3 regions of the Novosphingobium sp. PhB55 genome follow, and region 1 is predicted to be linked to each of the others. Evidence: predicted binding sites of a transcription regulator. Region 1 holds the regulator's gene; each other region holds the start of a gene.
What was found. The regulator LexA, encoded in region 1, represses DNA repair genes until DNA is damaged. The targets are predictions, from matches to a motif close to GTTCCNCNCTTGTTCT.
Positions count from the first base shown of each region.

Region 2: a site for LexA is predicted at 3,525-3,540, ahead of EDF57_RS19085 (UvrD-helicase domain-containing protein). Genes of this name have one in related genera too.
Region 3: a site for LexA is predicted at 1,194-1,209, ahead of uvrA (excinuclease ABC subunit UvrA). Genes of this name have one in related genera too.

Region 1 is NZ_SODQ01000001.1:289,027-293,988, forward strand. Features, by position in the region: gene EDF57_RS01395 (ComEC/Rec2 family competence protein) at 1-1,327, shown strand, start outside; gene lexA (transcriptional repressor LexA) at 1,375-2,073, opposite strand; gene EDF57_RS01405 (molybdopterin molybdotransferase MoeA) at 2,207-3,421, opposite strand; gene moaC (cyclic pyranopterin monophosphate synthase MoaC) at 3,418-3,903, opposite strand; gene trpC (indole-3-glycerol phosphate synthase TrpC) at 3,917-4,708, opposite strand; gene trpD (anthranilate phosphoribosyltransferase) at 4,735-4,962, opposite strand, start outside.
Region 2 is NZ_SODQ01000007.1:343,076-348,037, reverse strand. Features, by position in the region: gene EDF57_RS19105 (MFS transporter) at 1-516, opposite strand, end outside; gene EDF57_RS19100 (pseudouridine synthase) at 627-2,102, shown strand; gene rsmD (16S rRNA (guanine(966)-N(2))-methyltransferase RsmD) at 2,129-2,686, shown strand; gene EDF57_RS19090 (hypothetical protein) at 2,732-3,409, opposite strand; gene EDF57_RS19085 (UvrD-helicase domain-containing protein) at 3,544-4,962, shown strand, end outside.
Region 3 is NZ_SODQ01000006.1:253,080-258,041, forward strand. Features, by position in the region: gene uvrA (excinuclease ABC subunit UvrA) at 1-1,182, opposite strand, end outside; gene EDF57_RS16505 (UrcA family protein) at 1,682-2,083, shown strand; gene EDF57_RS16510 (hypothetical protein) at 2,280-2,741, shown strand; gene EDF57_RS16515 (TRIC cation channel family protein) at 2,959-3,615, shown strand; gene EDF57_RS16520 (SRPBCC family protein) at 3,683-4,150, shown strand; gene EDF57_RS16525 (M28 family metallopeptidase) at 4,198-4,962, shown strand, end outside.

The DNA of each region.
Region 1 (4,962 bases):
CAGCGGACTTCACGTGAGTGCCGTGATCGGCTGCGTCTATTTCGTCGTATTGCGCCTTCTGGCCCTTTTCCCGGCACTGGCCCTGAGGGTCCGCCTGCCGATATTGGCCGCAACATGCGGTGCGGCCGCGGGGCTGGGTTACACGCTGCTGAGCGGCTCGCAGGTGCCTACCATGCGGGCTTTCCTGGGCGCTCTGCTCGTTCTCGCTGCCATGGCATGGGGCCGTGAAGCGCTGTCCATGCGCTTGCTGGCGGTGGCGGCTGTCATCGTGCTGGTCATCTGGCCCGAGTCGGTCGTCGGTCCCAGCTTCCAGATGAGCTTCGCGGCGGTGATGGTACTGGTGGCACTCGGCAATGCAGAGCCGCTGAAGCGCTGGTTGGCACCCCGGGAAGAGGCCTGGCCGTTCAAGGCCGTGCGCAACCTCACGATGATCCTGATCACCGGCATTGCGATCGAATTTGCGTTGATGCCCATCGCCCTGTTCCATTTCCATCGTGCCGGCCTCTATGGTTCTGTCGCCAATGTGATCGCGATCCCTTTGACGACGCTGGTCATCATGCCTTTCGTCGCCCTGGCGCTGCTGCTCGATGTGGTTGGGCTTGGAGGTCCGGTGTGGTGGCTGGCGAACCACGCTATCGACGCCCTGCTGGCCATCGCCCGCTTCATAGCCGCGGAACCGCGAGCCGTTCGGGTGATGCCCACGATGAGTGGGTGGCATTTTGCGTTGTTTGTTGCTGGAGGGCTCTGGCTGGGCCTTTGGGACAGTCGCATCCGGCTATGGGGGATTTTGCCTATAGCTGCCGGTTTCTTCGGCTTGATGCTCATTCCGGTTCCGGACATCATGGTTTCGGGCGATGGCCGCCATGTGGGCTGGATCGATCCCGAGAGCCATCGGCTCGTGATGCTCCGCGCCGGTTCCGGCGATTTCGCCCTGGACAACCTCATGGAAGTTGCCGGGACGCGAGAGGTCCCGATCAATGCGCAGACGGCGCCCGGAACGCGATGCAACGCGGACTTCTGCGCCGTCGAGCTACGTCACGGCGTGGAGGCTCGGCATGTGTTGATCGCGCGGGGGAGGGCCATCGTCCCCGAGATGCAACTGTCCGAGGCGTGCGGGTGGGCCGACGTGGTGATTGCCGAGCGCCGCTTGCCGAGGACCTGCCGACCGAAGTGGCTCAAAGTTGATCGCCAGATGCTGGATCGAACGGGCGGGCTGACTATCGATCTTGCAAGCCGCAGTGTGACGACCGTGGCGGAGGGGCAAGGAAATCATGGCTGGTGGAAACCCGCTGCGCCGGCCATGGTCGAACGCAAGGGATGGTATTAGCGACCGCTGGCCTCAGGAGGGCGAACAGGGCGCCCTCCTGAGATGGATCAATGATAGCGGCGCAGCAGGCCTGCCAGCTTGCCCTGGACTTCTACTTCGTCAGGTCCGTAGATCTGCGGTTCGTAAGCGGCGTTCGCGGGATCGAGGCGCACCATGCCATCTTCCCGGCGCAGATACTTGAGCGTCGCTTCCTCGCCCCGGACAAGGGCGACGACGATCTCGCCATCCCTGGCCGTGGTGGTCCGCTTTACGAGTGCGAAATCTCCGTCGAGAATGCCGGCATCGACCATCGAGTCGCCCGAGACTTCCAGCGCATAATGATCGCCTGCACCGAGCAGGGCCGCAGGCACCGGCAGCGAGGACTGGCCTTCCAGGGCCTCGATCGGCACGCCCGCGGCGATACGACCATGTAGGGGGATTTCGATCACATCGTTGGCTGGCCTGGCTACCGCCGCCGGACGGGAAGGTGCGGCGTTGCCGCCACGCGCCGCCGATACCGCAGCCGCGGCCTTGGCCGGCTTGCTCGTGGCATCTTCGGGCTGGCGGAGCACTTCGAGAGCGCGGGCACGGTTGGGAAGGCGGCGGATGAAGCCACGTTCCTCCAGCGCGGAAATCAATCGATGGACGCCCGACTTCGACTTGAGATCGAGCGCTTCCTTCATTTCCTCGAAGCTGGGGGAAATGCCGCTTTCTTCAAGCCGGACCTGGATGAACCGGAGCAATTCGTGCTGCTTGCGCGTCAACATCTGCTTAGCCTCATGTGTTCTGTGGCACTTGGCCTGAATCGCCCGACGAACCGGCCCCGGCTGACTTGATGTGTCGTTCAGGGAACTTGTCTGCGAACAATGAGGGAACAATTATGCAACGAATAGAGTATCGTCAAGCAATACCGCCATTTTGGAGCAAGAACACCTGAACCGGATCACCGCGATCAGCGGCGAGGGCATGCGCCGACCGGTCGATCAGGACATTGCTGGCGGCAAGTGAGGACAAGGCGCCGCTATCCTGTAGCGAGAGGGCATGGACCGCCTCACCGTCCCAAGATCCCCGCAGGAATTCGCGGCGCGCACCCACCGTATTCAAAGGTGCCGAAAGCCTGGTGGCAATCGCGCGGGGTAAGGGCTGCGAAGCGCCCAGAAATGCGCGCAGTACGGGAAGAACGAAGAAATATGCAGTTACCAGGCTGGACACGGGATTGCCGGGAAGCCCGATCACCAGTTGACGACGCCCTGCCGTCTGCCGTGTCGCGACCATGAGCGGTTTGCCGGGTTTGATAGCGACGCGCCAGAAGTCGATTTCCGCGCCCCATTTTTCCAGTGCCGGCCGAAGAAGGTCGTGATCGCCCACTGACGCTCCCCCGCTCGTCACGATCACGTCGGCATCGGCGGCCGCGTCGAAGGCGGCGACCAGAGCGTCCAGATCGTCGGGGATTGGTCCATTTCGATTTGCATCGACGGGGACGCTACGCGCAAGAGCGGTCAGCATGGCGCCGTTGCTGGCGGGTATCTGATGGGCTGCGCAGCATTCGGGATCGCCGGACAATTCATCGCCGCTATCGATCACGGTGAGCCGGGGGCGGCGGCGGACGGCGAGATGTCGGTGGCCCGCCGAAATGGCAAGACCGGCCTGGGCCGGTCCGATCAGTGCCCCGGCGGCGAGCAGCGGCGCTCCATCGGCGAAATCCATGCCGCGGAAGCGGACGTGCTTGTGGCCTGGTGAGGGCGCCTCTCCCGTGAGGGCAAGGCGATCGCCGTTCCGGTCGACATCCTCCTGCAGGATCACGGCCCGCGCATTGTCGGGCAACAGGGCGCCGGTGGAGATCCGCACGGCTTGGCCCGGATCGACGGCTGCACCGAAAGGCCGTCCTGCCGCGCTTTCACCGATCACCTGCCAGGGTCCGGACAAGTCCCCTTCGCTTACGGCATAACCGTCCATGGCGGAGATATCGGCGGCGGGCTGGACCCGGCGTGCCAGCAACGGGGCTGCGAGATAGCGACCCAGCGCACTGTCGATGTCGACGTGTTCGATGGGCCGCGGCTCGACCAGCGCAAGCAGACGGGCCTGTGCCTCTTCCAGAGCGATCGGCGGGATCATCGCGGCGATGTCTCGATCTTCCAGTCGCCCGATTTGCCCCCGCGCTTTTCGATCAGGCGAATGTCACCGATCACCATGCCCTTGTCGAGCGCCTTGGCCATGTCGTAAATTGTCAGCAGAGCAACGGAAACCGCTGTAATGGCTTCCATTTCCACCCCGGTTTTGCCGCTCAGCGATGCAGTGCCCACTGCCAGCACGGCGCTGTCCTCGAACGTGAAATCCAGGTTCACGGCGTCGAGCGTCAGCGGGTGGCACATCGGGATGAGGTCCGCCGTCTTCTTGGCGGCCATGATCCCCGCGATGCGCGCCGTTCCCAGCACGTCGCCTTTCGGTGCATTGCCGGCGCGGATCGCTTCCAGGGCCGAGGCGCTCATCGTGATCCGTCCGGACGCCACGGCGACCCTGCGGGTCGCGGCCTTGGCACCAACGTCGACCATGCGGGCCGAGCCTTCCGCATCGATGTGAGTAAGGGACTTGCTCAAGCGCGGGCTATCCTCAATCTGCGAAGAGGAGCTGGCGGGTTGCCGCTTGGACATCGGCCTGACGCATCAGGCTCTCGCCAACGAGGAAAGTACGGGCGCCGCAAGCCGACAGCCGTTCCAGATCGTCGTGAGTGTTGATGCCGCTTTCGCTCACGAGCAGGGTGCCGGCGGGTGCCAGCGGGGCGAGGCGTTCCGTCGTCGAAATATCGGTAGCGAACCGCTTGAGATCACGGTTGTTCACGCCAATGAGACGCGACTTGAGGCGGCTCGCCCGCTCCATCTCGTCTTCGTTGTGGACTTCGACCAGGCAGTCCATCCCGCGCTCACGCGCCGCAGCCTCGATTTCGGCCATAAGCACGTCGTCCAGCGCGGCGACGATGATCAGGATCGCGTCGGCGCCGATCGAGCGCGCCTCGGCGACCTGCCAGGGATCGATCATGAAATCCTTGCGGATCACCGGAAGCGAGCAGGCGGCCCGGGCCTCGACGAGGAAATCTTCATGGCCCTGGAAGTAAGGCGCGTCGGTCAGCACCGAGAGGCAGGCCGCACCGCCGCGTTCATAAGCGATGGCATGTTCGGTGGGGCGAAAATCCGGCCGGATCAAACCCTTGGAAGGCGAAGCTTTCTTGATCTCCGCGATCAAGGCGAATTCGGTCTCCGCCTTCCGGCGCAGGGCCGCCTCGAAGCCGCGGGGTGCGCTCTGTTCGCGGGACCGGGCATCCAGGTCATCCAGCGTCGCGAAACCCTTGCGCGTTTGCACTTCGATGCGCTTGGTGTCGCAGATCTCGGTAAGCTTGTCGGACATCGGTACCCTCGAAAACACGCAGCGCCTCAAGCCCGAAGCGCGGAAATCCAGCAATTGAGCAGAGCATTGGCCAAGCCCTTGTCGATAGCCTCGGCAGCCTCTTCCACGCCTTCCCGCCAGGTTTCGACCTCACCGGCAACGATGAGGGCGCCCGCGGCATTGAGCAGGACGGCATCGCGATAGGCGCCATGCTCGCCGAGCAGCAGTCGCCGGAGGGCATCGGCATTATGCGCGGCATCGCCGCCCCGTATCGC
Region 2 (4,962 bases), on a different contig from region 1:
GACGAGCGCGGCGATGCGATAGCCCATCTGGAATACCGTGGAAAGCATGTCGATGGTCGCCACGTCGTCTGCCACGTCGACGCGCCAGGCGTCGATGGCGATGTCCTGCGTGGCCGAGGCGAAGGCGCCGATGCCCGCCAGCAGCGAGAACAGGCCCAGCGCCGCGACTGGATCGAGCTGCGACAGCGTCACCAGAATGATGCCGAGCAGGACCTGCGCCGTCACGATCCACTGCTTGCGGCGGCCAAGGCGGCGAAGGCCGGGCAGGTCGATGCGGTCGAGCGCGGGCGACCAGAGGAACTTGAACGCGTAAGCCAGCCCGATCAGCGAAAATACGCCCATCGTCTCCAGATCGACATGGGCATCGGACAGCCAGGCATAGAGCGTGCCGAGCAGGAGCGAGTACGGCAGACCGGCCGCAAACCCGAAGACCGCCATGAACCCGGTCTTCCGATTGCCCAAAGCGCGAATCACCGTCCCCAAGCCGGGCTTCGGGGCAGCAGAGGCTTCAGACATCCAGTATTCTCCGTTGGCAAACTCCGGGGACGGGCCCTGCGCGACCGTAACGCGTGGTTTCCCGAAGGGAAGGCTGGATGAAGCGGCGATCAACAGGTATGGGCGGGCGAATGTCCAAACCTCCTTTCAAATCCGGCGGCCCGAAGCGTGGCGGCTCTTCCCGCGATGGCGGCTCCTCGCGTGGCCCCTCGCGCACCACTTCAGGCACCTCGGGCCGGCGCGGCGCCGACCGGACGGCACGCGACGGCGCGACCCGGAGCGATGCGGGACGGGAAGAAGGCGGCCGGGGACGCGCATTTCGCGATGGCCCCGCACGGGATGCGCGCGACACGCGCAGCGCCCGGGATTCGCGGGACGGCCGCAACCTCCGCGATACGCGATCGACGCGCGACGAACGCCCCGCCCGCGGCGGCCGCTCAGGCCGCGCCGGCCGTGACGAAAAGCTCTTCGGCCGTAACGAACGCCCCGTGCGCGATGAACGTCGTTCGCGCGATGATCGTCCGGCCCGCACCGAACGCCCTGATCGTGGCGACCGTCCCGTACGCGGTGACCGTCCCTTCCGCGAGGATCGGCCTTTCCGCGAGGATCGGCCGTCGCGCGATGGCGCCCCGGCACGCGGCGAGCGCTCTGCCCGCACCACCGCTCCGGCGCGTGACGCTGCGCCGCGCCGCGGCCCCGGCGCTCGTTTCGGCGAGCAGGAATCGCGCGGCAGCGCTTATGCGCCGCGCGGTCCCCGTCCGTCGGATTCCGGCCGCTTCGACAATGAACGCCCGCGTCGCAAGCCCCCCCGCTCGGCGCCCCAGGCGGCAGCGCCCACGCCCAAGTCTGCCGGGTTGCCCGTGCGCGAGGGCGAACGCATCGCCAAGCTGCTGGCCCGTGCCGGCATCGCCAGCCGCCGCGAAGCCGAACGCCTTATCATCGAAGGCCGCGTGAAGCTGGGTGAAGACGTGATCGAGACCCCCTCGACCGTGCTCGCTAACCTCAAGGGCGTCACCGTGGACGGCAACCCGGTCCGCGAGGCCGAGGAAACCCGCCTCTTCGCCTTCCACAAGCCCGCCGGCCTGCTCACCGCCGAGCGTGATCCCGCCGGCCGACCGACGATCTACACCGCCTTGCGCAATGCCCTGCCCGAAGGCAGCGGCAGGGTGATGCCGATAGGCCGTCTCGATCTCAGTACCGAGGGCCTGCTGTTGCTGACCAATGACGGCGAGTTCAAGCGCGAGCTGGAACTGCCCGCCACCGGCGTTCCCCGCACTTATCGCGCCCGTACTTTCGGCGACATCAGCCAGGGACAGCTCGAAGACCTGATCGAAGGCATCGAGATCGAAGGCGTGGTCTACGGCAAGATCGACGCCAACATGGAGCGCCGCACCGGGCGCAACCAGTGGATCGAGATGACTCTGACGGAAGGCAAGAACCGCGAAGTCCGCCGTGTTCTCGAACACCTCGGCCTGCAGGTCAGCCGCCTGATTCGCACGTCTTACGGACCTTTCCGCCTGCTCGACCTGCCCAAGGGCATGGCCTTCGAGGTCACTCAGCGCGATCTCGAAAACTTCCGCAAGACCCTGCCGAGCATCAAGTCGTGAAGGGGCCCGCGGCCAGGGGCACAGCCGTGAAGACGGGCCTGCGCATCGTCGCGGGCGAATGGCGTGGCCGCAAGCTGGCAGCGCCCGAAGGCGATACCACCCGGCCGACGGCGGACCGCACGCGAGAGACGCTGTTCTCGATGCTGGCCAGCCGGCTCGGCACATTCGAGGGTCTGAAAGTCGCGGATCTCTTCGCGGGATCGGGTGCGCTGGGCCTTGAGGCGCTGTCGCGCGGTGCGGCCCATTGCCTCTTCGTCGATCAGGACCCGGCAGCGGTTCGCGCGATTCGCGCCAATATCGCCAATCTTCAGGCCCAAGGCCGGAGCGACGTCCGCGCCGGATCCGTCATGGCACTCGGCCCCGCCAAGGGAACACTCGACCTCGTTCTGCTCGACCCGCCTTACGAGACGGGCGCCGGCGCAGTCGCGATCGACAAGCTCGCGCGGCTCGGCTGGATTGGCGAACAGACCTGGGTCAGCCTGGAGACCGCCAAGACGGAAGCCGTTTCCATCAAGGGCTTCGAACTCGAAAGCTCGCGCGATGTCGGCAAGGCCCGCATCCATCTGCTGCGGCCCGTCGGCTAAAAGGCAGCACCGTCCCGGACAAGGTTCGGGACGGTCTCGCCCGGCTTACTTGCCGCCGCGATTGCGGCAGCCGTCCTTCACGGTCTTGCTGCAGACCGGATAATCCTTGTTCATCGCGGTCGCAGGCGGCGGGGTCATTGCGCCCTTGTAGGGACCGCCCTGATAGGTCTGGTCGGCCGGCATGGCCGGGCGCACCGTCTGGTCGGCATATTGCGGATCGGGAACGCCGGTCGTCGGCATGCCTTCACCCGGAGGGTTCGCTTGTGCCGGGGGCGTCGTCGGTGTCTTGCCGGCCATCTGCTGCGAGATCGAGTTCCAAGCGATCGCCTGCTGCTCCGGGGTCATCTTGTAGATTTGCCCGCGCTGGTCCGGGGTGAGCGCCCAGTAGCCCTTCTGCTGCGGCGCCGTGAGGCTCCAATAATAGGCTTGATACTCCGGCGTCCACGAGTCGTAGTCTGCGCGCTGGGCGGCCGGCCAGGCGTCGTACATGGACTTCTGGTCCGGTGTCATGGTCGAGGAGGTGATGGGCTTGGCCCCGGCCATGCCCGAGGGCATGCTCGAATCGGAAGGAGTTGCGGGCGGCGGCGGGGCTTCCGGCACAGGGGGCATCTCGCCGGCAGTGTCCGTGGTGCCGGAAGCCCCAGCGGTGTCTTGGGCCTGGACGGCGCCGGACATGCCCAGGATGGCCAGGGCTGCCGCGCCCGAAAGGAGATATTTGTGCATGACTCACTCTCCATCTGCTCGTGTTTCTGGTTATTCTTTTCCGTGACTAGGCGACTCCCGGCGCCGGGGGATTGTTCCGGGGCTGCGACGAACCGGCCTTGCGCCACGACATCCCGTTCCCTAGATGTTCACGGGTGAACGATCTGCAATCCTCTCTGCCCGAAGCCTCCTCGGACCCCCTGCTGGAAGGGCTCAATCCGCCGCAGCGAGAGGCCGTGCTGACCACCGAAGGCGCGGTGCTGATGCTGGCCGGGGCCGGCACGGGCAAGACGGCGGCGCTCACCCGCCGCCTGGCGCATCTGGTGCGCAGCCGCCTCGCCTGGCCGAGCGAGATTCTCTGCGTCACGTTCACCAACAAGGCCGCCCGCGAAATGCGCGAGCGCGTGGGGCACCTGATCGGCCCGGCCGTGGAAGGCATGCCCTGGCTGGGCACGTTCCACGCCATCGCCGCCAAGATGCTGCGCCGCCATGCGGAGCTGGTGGGGCTGCAACCCAACTACACGATCATCGATACCGACGATCAGTTGCGCCTGCTCAAGCAGCTCATCCAGGCCGAAGGGCTGGACGAAAAGCGCTGGCCCGCCCGCCAGCTTGCGGGTTGCATCGATCGCTGGAAGAATCGCGGCCTAAACCCGGCCGACCTCGATGCAGGCGAGAACGAAGCCTATGCCAATGGCCGCGGGCAGAAGTTCTACCAGCTCTATCAGGACCGCCTGAAGGCCGTGAACGCCTGCGATTTCGGCGACCTCCTGCTGCACATGCTCAACATCCTGCGCACTCACCGCGAGGTGCTGGAACAGTATCAGCAGCGGTTCAAATACGTGATGGTGGACGAGTATCAGGACACCAACCAGGTCCAGTACCTGTGGCTCCGGCTCATCGCGCAGGAGCGCAAGAACATTTGCGTGGTGGGAGACGACGACCAGTCGATCTATTCCTGGCGCGGCGCCGAAGTGGCGAATATCCTCAAGTTCGAAAAGGATTTTCCGGGCGCCAAGGTGATCCGGCTGGAGCAGAACTATCGCTCCACCCCGCAGATCCTCGCCGCCGCTTCGGGCCTGATCGGCGAGAATACCCAGCGCCTCGGCAAGACGCTGTGGACCGAGCGCCATCCCGGCGACAAGGTCCGGGTGATCGGCGTCTGGGATGCCCCCGAGGAAGCGCGCCGCGTGGGCGACGAGATCGAGCGGCTGGAGCGCGAAGGCGCCCCGCTCGACCAGGTGGCCATCCTCGTGCGCGCACAGTACCAGACCCGCGAATTCGAAGACCGGTTCATCTCAATCGGCATGAAGTATCGCATCGTCGGCGGCTTCCGCTTCTACGAACGCGCCGAGATCCGCGATGCCCTCGCCTATCTGCGCGTGATCGCGCAGCCGGCGGACGACCTTGCCTTCGAGCGCATCTACAATGCCCCCAAGCGCGGCCTGGGCGCCAAGGCGCTGGAGGCGCTGCACACGCTCGCTCGGCGCCGGAACATCCCGCTTGCCATGGCCGCGATCGAGATCGCCGACAGCGACGAATTGCCGGCCCGCCCGCGCAACACGTTCCTGTCG
Region 3 (4,962 bases), on a different contig from region 1:
GACGGTGTATTCCTTGCGCCCGTCCTTGAAGGTGAGCGGCACGGCCTTGCCCGCGGTGCCGTAGAGGATGACGATCTTCACCTCGGGCGAGAGCGCGTCCCACGGCGTGGTAAGGTCGAACCCGAAGTGCGCGGCCAGGCTGGAGAGCACCTGCATGTAGTAAGGCGAAGGCGGGTTGGACTTGGCCCAGGGCACGATCGCGCCCTGCTTGAGGCTGAGATGCTCGTTCGGCACCACCAGCTGCGGGTCGAACAGCAGCTTCTCACCCAGGCCATCGCAGGCCGGGCACGCACCCTGCGGCGCGTTGAACGAGAACAGGCGCGGTTCGATCTCCTCGATCGTGAAGCCGCTGACCGGGCAGGCGAACTTCTCGGAGAAGACGATGCGGTTGGGCGGCAGGCCGGTGCCCTTGAGCGTCTTCTTGCTGCCCTTCCCCTCGTCCTCACGGCCCGGCACCACACCGTCGGCAAGGTCGATATAGGCCAGCCCCTCGGCCAGCTTGAGCGCCTGTTCGAAGCTGTCGGCAAGGCGGGTCTGGATGCCGTCCTTAACGGCGATGCGGTCCACCACGACTTCGATGTCGTGCTTGTACTTCTTGTCGAGCGCGGGGGCGTCTTCGATGGCGTAGAGTTCGCCGTCGATGCGCACGCGGGTGTAGCCCGCCTTCTGCCACTCGGCGAGTTCCTTGCGGTACTCGCCCTTGCGGCCGCGCACGACGGGGGCGAGCAGGTAGGCGCGGGTGCCCTCGGGCAGTTCCATCACCCGGTCTACCATGTTGGAGACGGTCTGCGCCTCGATCGGCAGGCCCGTGGCGGGCGAATAGGGAATGCCCACGCGCGCCCAGAGCAGGCGCATGTAGTCCCAGATCTCGGTCACCGTCGCCACGGTGGAGCGCGGGTTGCGGCTGGTGGTCTTCTGCTCGATCGAGATGGCGGGGCTGAGGCCGTCGATATGCTCGACATCCGGCTTCTGCATCATCTCCAGGAACTGGCGTGCATAAGCCGAGAGGCTCTCGACATAGCGACGCTGCCCCTCGGCATAGATCGTGTCGAAAGCGAGGCTGGATTTCCCCGAGCCGGAAAGCCCGGTGATGACGATCAGCTTCTCGCGCGGAAGCTCGATGTCGAAGCCCTTGAGGTTGTGCTCGCGCGCACCGCGCACCGTGATGTGGGAGAGACTCATGGAGGTGACGTGTTCCAGATTTGTTCGCAAAGCGCAAGCAGCCGCGACCAGAGCTTTTGCTGCAGGGACGGGACCTCATGTGGGAACCGGCTGCCGGATTGCAACGGTTTGCCCTGCGCATCGCGGCGGCCGCCCGGCCGGCGATGTCATCCGTCGGCCGAACTATGCCGTTCGACGATCCGACCCAATGGATGACTTGAATACGACGAGGTTAAGAGTAATAGAGAAGTTGCCCGGTAATAATAACCGACTCACCTTTTGCCGCATGGTCAACAAGACATACAAGTAAATGTCCAGACATTGCTCAAAAGCCAAGGCGGGATCGAAGGGGCAAGACTAAAGTATATACATGTTCAATGGAGTCGACACACTCCCCGCGACGTTACCGTTGTTTGGGAACGACTTTTCTCATCGATTGAGGTCGCGTTGCAGTTCGCGTTTCGCGGGCCGTGGGGGCTTGCGTGCGGAGATCTGCACTCTTGAGCAACAGGAGAATGCAATGACCAGGATTCACACCGCTTTCGCCGCCATCGGCATGCTGTTCGTGGCGACCTCGGGGCTTGTCGCCCCGGCCCTTGCCGACGTGGTCGTCAAGGACGGCTCGCTCCGCGACGTTCCGCATCGTGAGGTGCGTTACGGCGACCTCAACCTCGATACCCAGGCGGGTATCGATACGCTCAATACCCGGCTGGAAGTTGCCGTTCGCGCCGTTTGCGGACCGATGCTGACCCATCAACTTGAAGAAGTGGCGTCGGTCCACGACTGCCGCGATGCCTCGCTCGACCGAGCCTTTGCGGCCCGCGATGAAATGATGGCGACGCGGATGGCCGCCCGCGAAAACCCAGGCCAGCTGGCGGCAGCCACCCCCAGCCTCGCCGTCGTGGCGCGCCGGGGGAAGTAGGCACACCTTAGTCTCGGACTCCGCCGAGGAAGCCGCCGACGGGAAAGTTCCTGTCGGCGGCTTCTTTTTGCCGCCATCCGGCGCACGCCTCGCGCGCCTCATCGTGCGCGCCTGCCGCTCGTCGCATATCGAATTGCCTCCGGCCCCGCGCCTCGCCAGGGATCGCCTGGATCATCCAGGGACGGAGACGAGAACAATGAGGGGCCGCAAGACGGGTACGCGTATCCTGCTGGCGCTGGGCACGCTGGCGCTTTGTGCGCCGGGCTTTTCGGGTACCGCGCGGGCCGACGATCCCAACGACCGCATGAGCGCCGAGGACATTGCCCGCGACGCCGCGATCATCCGCAAGCTCAATCGTGACCAGCTAGACTATGTGCGCAAGCGCGATGCGCAATACGCTTCCGGCTGGAAAGCCTATCGTGCGCGCCAGGGCGGCGGGGACGAGCAGGACGACGAGGCGACCGGGCAATATGCACGCGGCGACTATGCCGGCGACGAGGACGGCGAGCCTTATGCGCGCCGGGACGAACGCCGGGCCTCTTCCAGCCCTTCGCGCGCTTATGCCCAGGCCCGCCGCGACTACGAGGCCGATCTGGCGCAGTGGCGCCGCGACGTCTCGGCCTGCCGCGCGGGCGACTATTCGCGCTGCGAGCGCTGACACATACCAGGGACCGGCGCCGAAACACCGTTTCGGTCGCCGTGCCGTCATCGTCCCCTGCCTGAGCGCGCCTTCTTAAGCGCCCTTCCTTGAGCAATGGCCCAGCCGTGTTAGACTTGCCGTGAGAAGACCGCGCACGGCATGGCGGGCGCACACTCCCAGGGGGCAGTCATGATGCCGACAGACGCTGCGGATTTCCTGTGATCGGCCGCTGCCCGTGACGCCTGCGGCACCCGCCAACGCCCGCATCCGCGACAGGATGCTGACCGCCGTCGACCTCGCCGCCACTTTCGTGCTCGCGGCCGAATGCGCGCTGACCGGGGTGCAGGCCGATCTCGACCTCTTCGGCATCCTGGTGCTGGCATTCGTCGGTTCCGTCGGCGGCGGCGTGATCCGCGATCTCCTGCTGGGCGAACATCCCCCGGCGCCGCTGCGCGACTGGCGCTATGCCGCCCTTGCCCTGGCCGCGACCGCGGGGGTGATCGCGGCATCCGTGATGCTGGGGCCGGTGGCGAATGTCACCCCGCCGCTCGCCATCGACATGTTCGAGGGCGTGGGCCTGGCGCTCGCCGCCGTGGCCGGCACCCGCAAGTGCCTGGACTACGGCCTGGACGGCGCGCCGGTCGTCGTGATCGCCACGATCAACGGATGCGGCGGCGGCATCCTGCGCGACGTGCTGATTGCGCGGGTCCCGCATGTCCTGCATGAAGACTTCTACGCCACGGCCGTGCTGGCGGGCGCGACGCTGATGGTGGTCCTGATCCAGCGCTTCGGCCTGCGCCGGGACGCTGCCGGCATCGTCGCCGGCATCGCCATCTTCTCATTGCGCGCGGCGGCGCTGCTGGAGGCCTGGCGCCTGCCGCATCTGCGTTAGGACAGGCCCGGAAGACCCCGCCGAGCCGGCGGAATGCGCCGGAAAGGCGCTGCATGGGAGACGAGTCATGATACCGAAGTTCACCGTTCGGGGCCGGATCGCCAGGCCCGTCGCGGACGTATTCGAGGCCGTTGCCGATCCTGCCGTTCTGTCCGAGTTCTTCACCACCGGCGGCGCCAGGGGGCGGCTGGAGACAGGCGCCGTCGTCACCTGGGACTTCCACGACTTTCCCGGCGCCTTCCCGGTCCATGTCGTCGAAGCCGAACCGCCCCGCCACATCCTCCTGCGTTGGGGCGGGGACGAGGCCGCCGTTCTGGCCGATGCCGAGGGCGAGCACCGCACCCTCGTCACCCTGGCCTTCGAGCCGCTCGAGGATGGCCGCACGCTCGTGCAGATCAGCGAGGAAGGATGGTCGGAAACGCCGGAGGGGCTCAAGGCGTCCTATGGAAATTGCGAAGGCTGGACGGGCATGCTGGCGGCGATGAAGGCCTGGCTGGAACACGGCGTCCGCCTGCGGGAGGGGTTCTACAAGTAGCCCGGCGCCGCTTGCCTCTCCCGTCCCGCGCCCTAAAAGCGCAGGACATGAACAAGCCTCTCCTCGCGCTCTCCACCGCGCTGCTCGCTGCCGTGTCCCATCCCGCCATCGCCCGGGAGGCCATCGATGCCGACCGGATCGTCGCCGATGTCAAGACGCTCGCATCCGATACTTTCGAGGGCCGCGCGCCCGGCACGGTGGGCGAGGAAAGGACCATCGGCTACCTGATCGCGCGCTTCCAGGACATCGGCCTCCAGCCCGCCGGACCTGACGGACAGTGGGTCCAGAAAGTGCCGCTGCTCCACACCCGCCTTGCCGCGCCGAAGACGCTGGCGTTCTCCGGGCCGAAGGGTGCCATGCCGGTGACCGTCGCCAAGGACATCTACATCTCCACCGTCCGCCCCGACGACTCCGCGCGCATCGCGGGCGCGCCGGTGGTCTTCGTCGGCTACGGCGTGAACGCGCCGGAGCGTGGCTGGGACGACTTCAAGGGCATGGACCTCAAGGGCAAGGTCGTGGTCTTCCTCATCAACGATCCGGACTTCCACGCAAAGAAGGGCGAGCCCGCCGCCGGCAAGTTCGGCGACCGGACGATGACCTACTACGGCCGCTGGACCTACAAGTTCGAGGAAGCCGCAAGGCAGGGTGCGGTCGGCGCGCTGATCGTCCACGAGACGGAGGGCGCCGGCTATGGCTGGAACGTCGTCACCAGCCCCGGCGGCGAGAACTACGATATCGTGCGGAGCCCCGACAAGCTCACCAGCCTGGCGCTGCAGGGCTGGCTCTCGGGCGAGGCGGCCAACCGCCTGTTC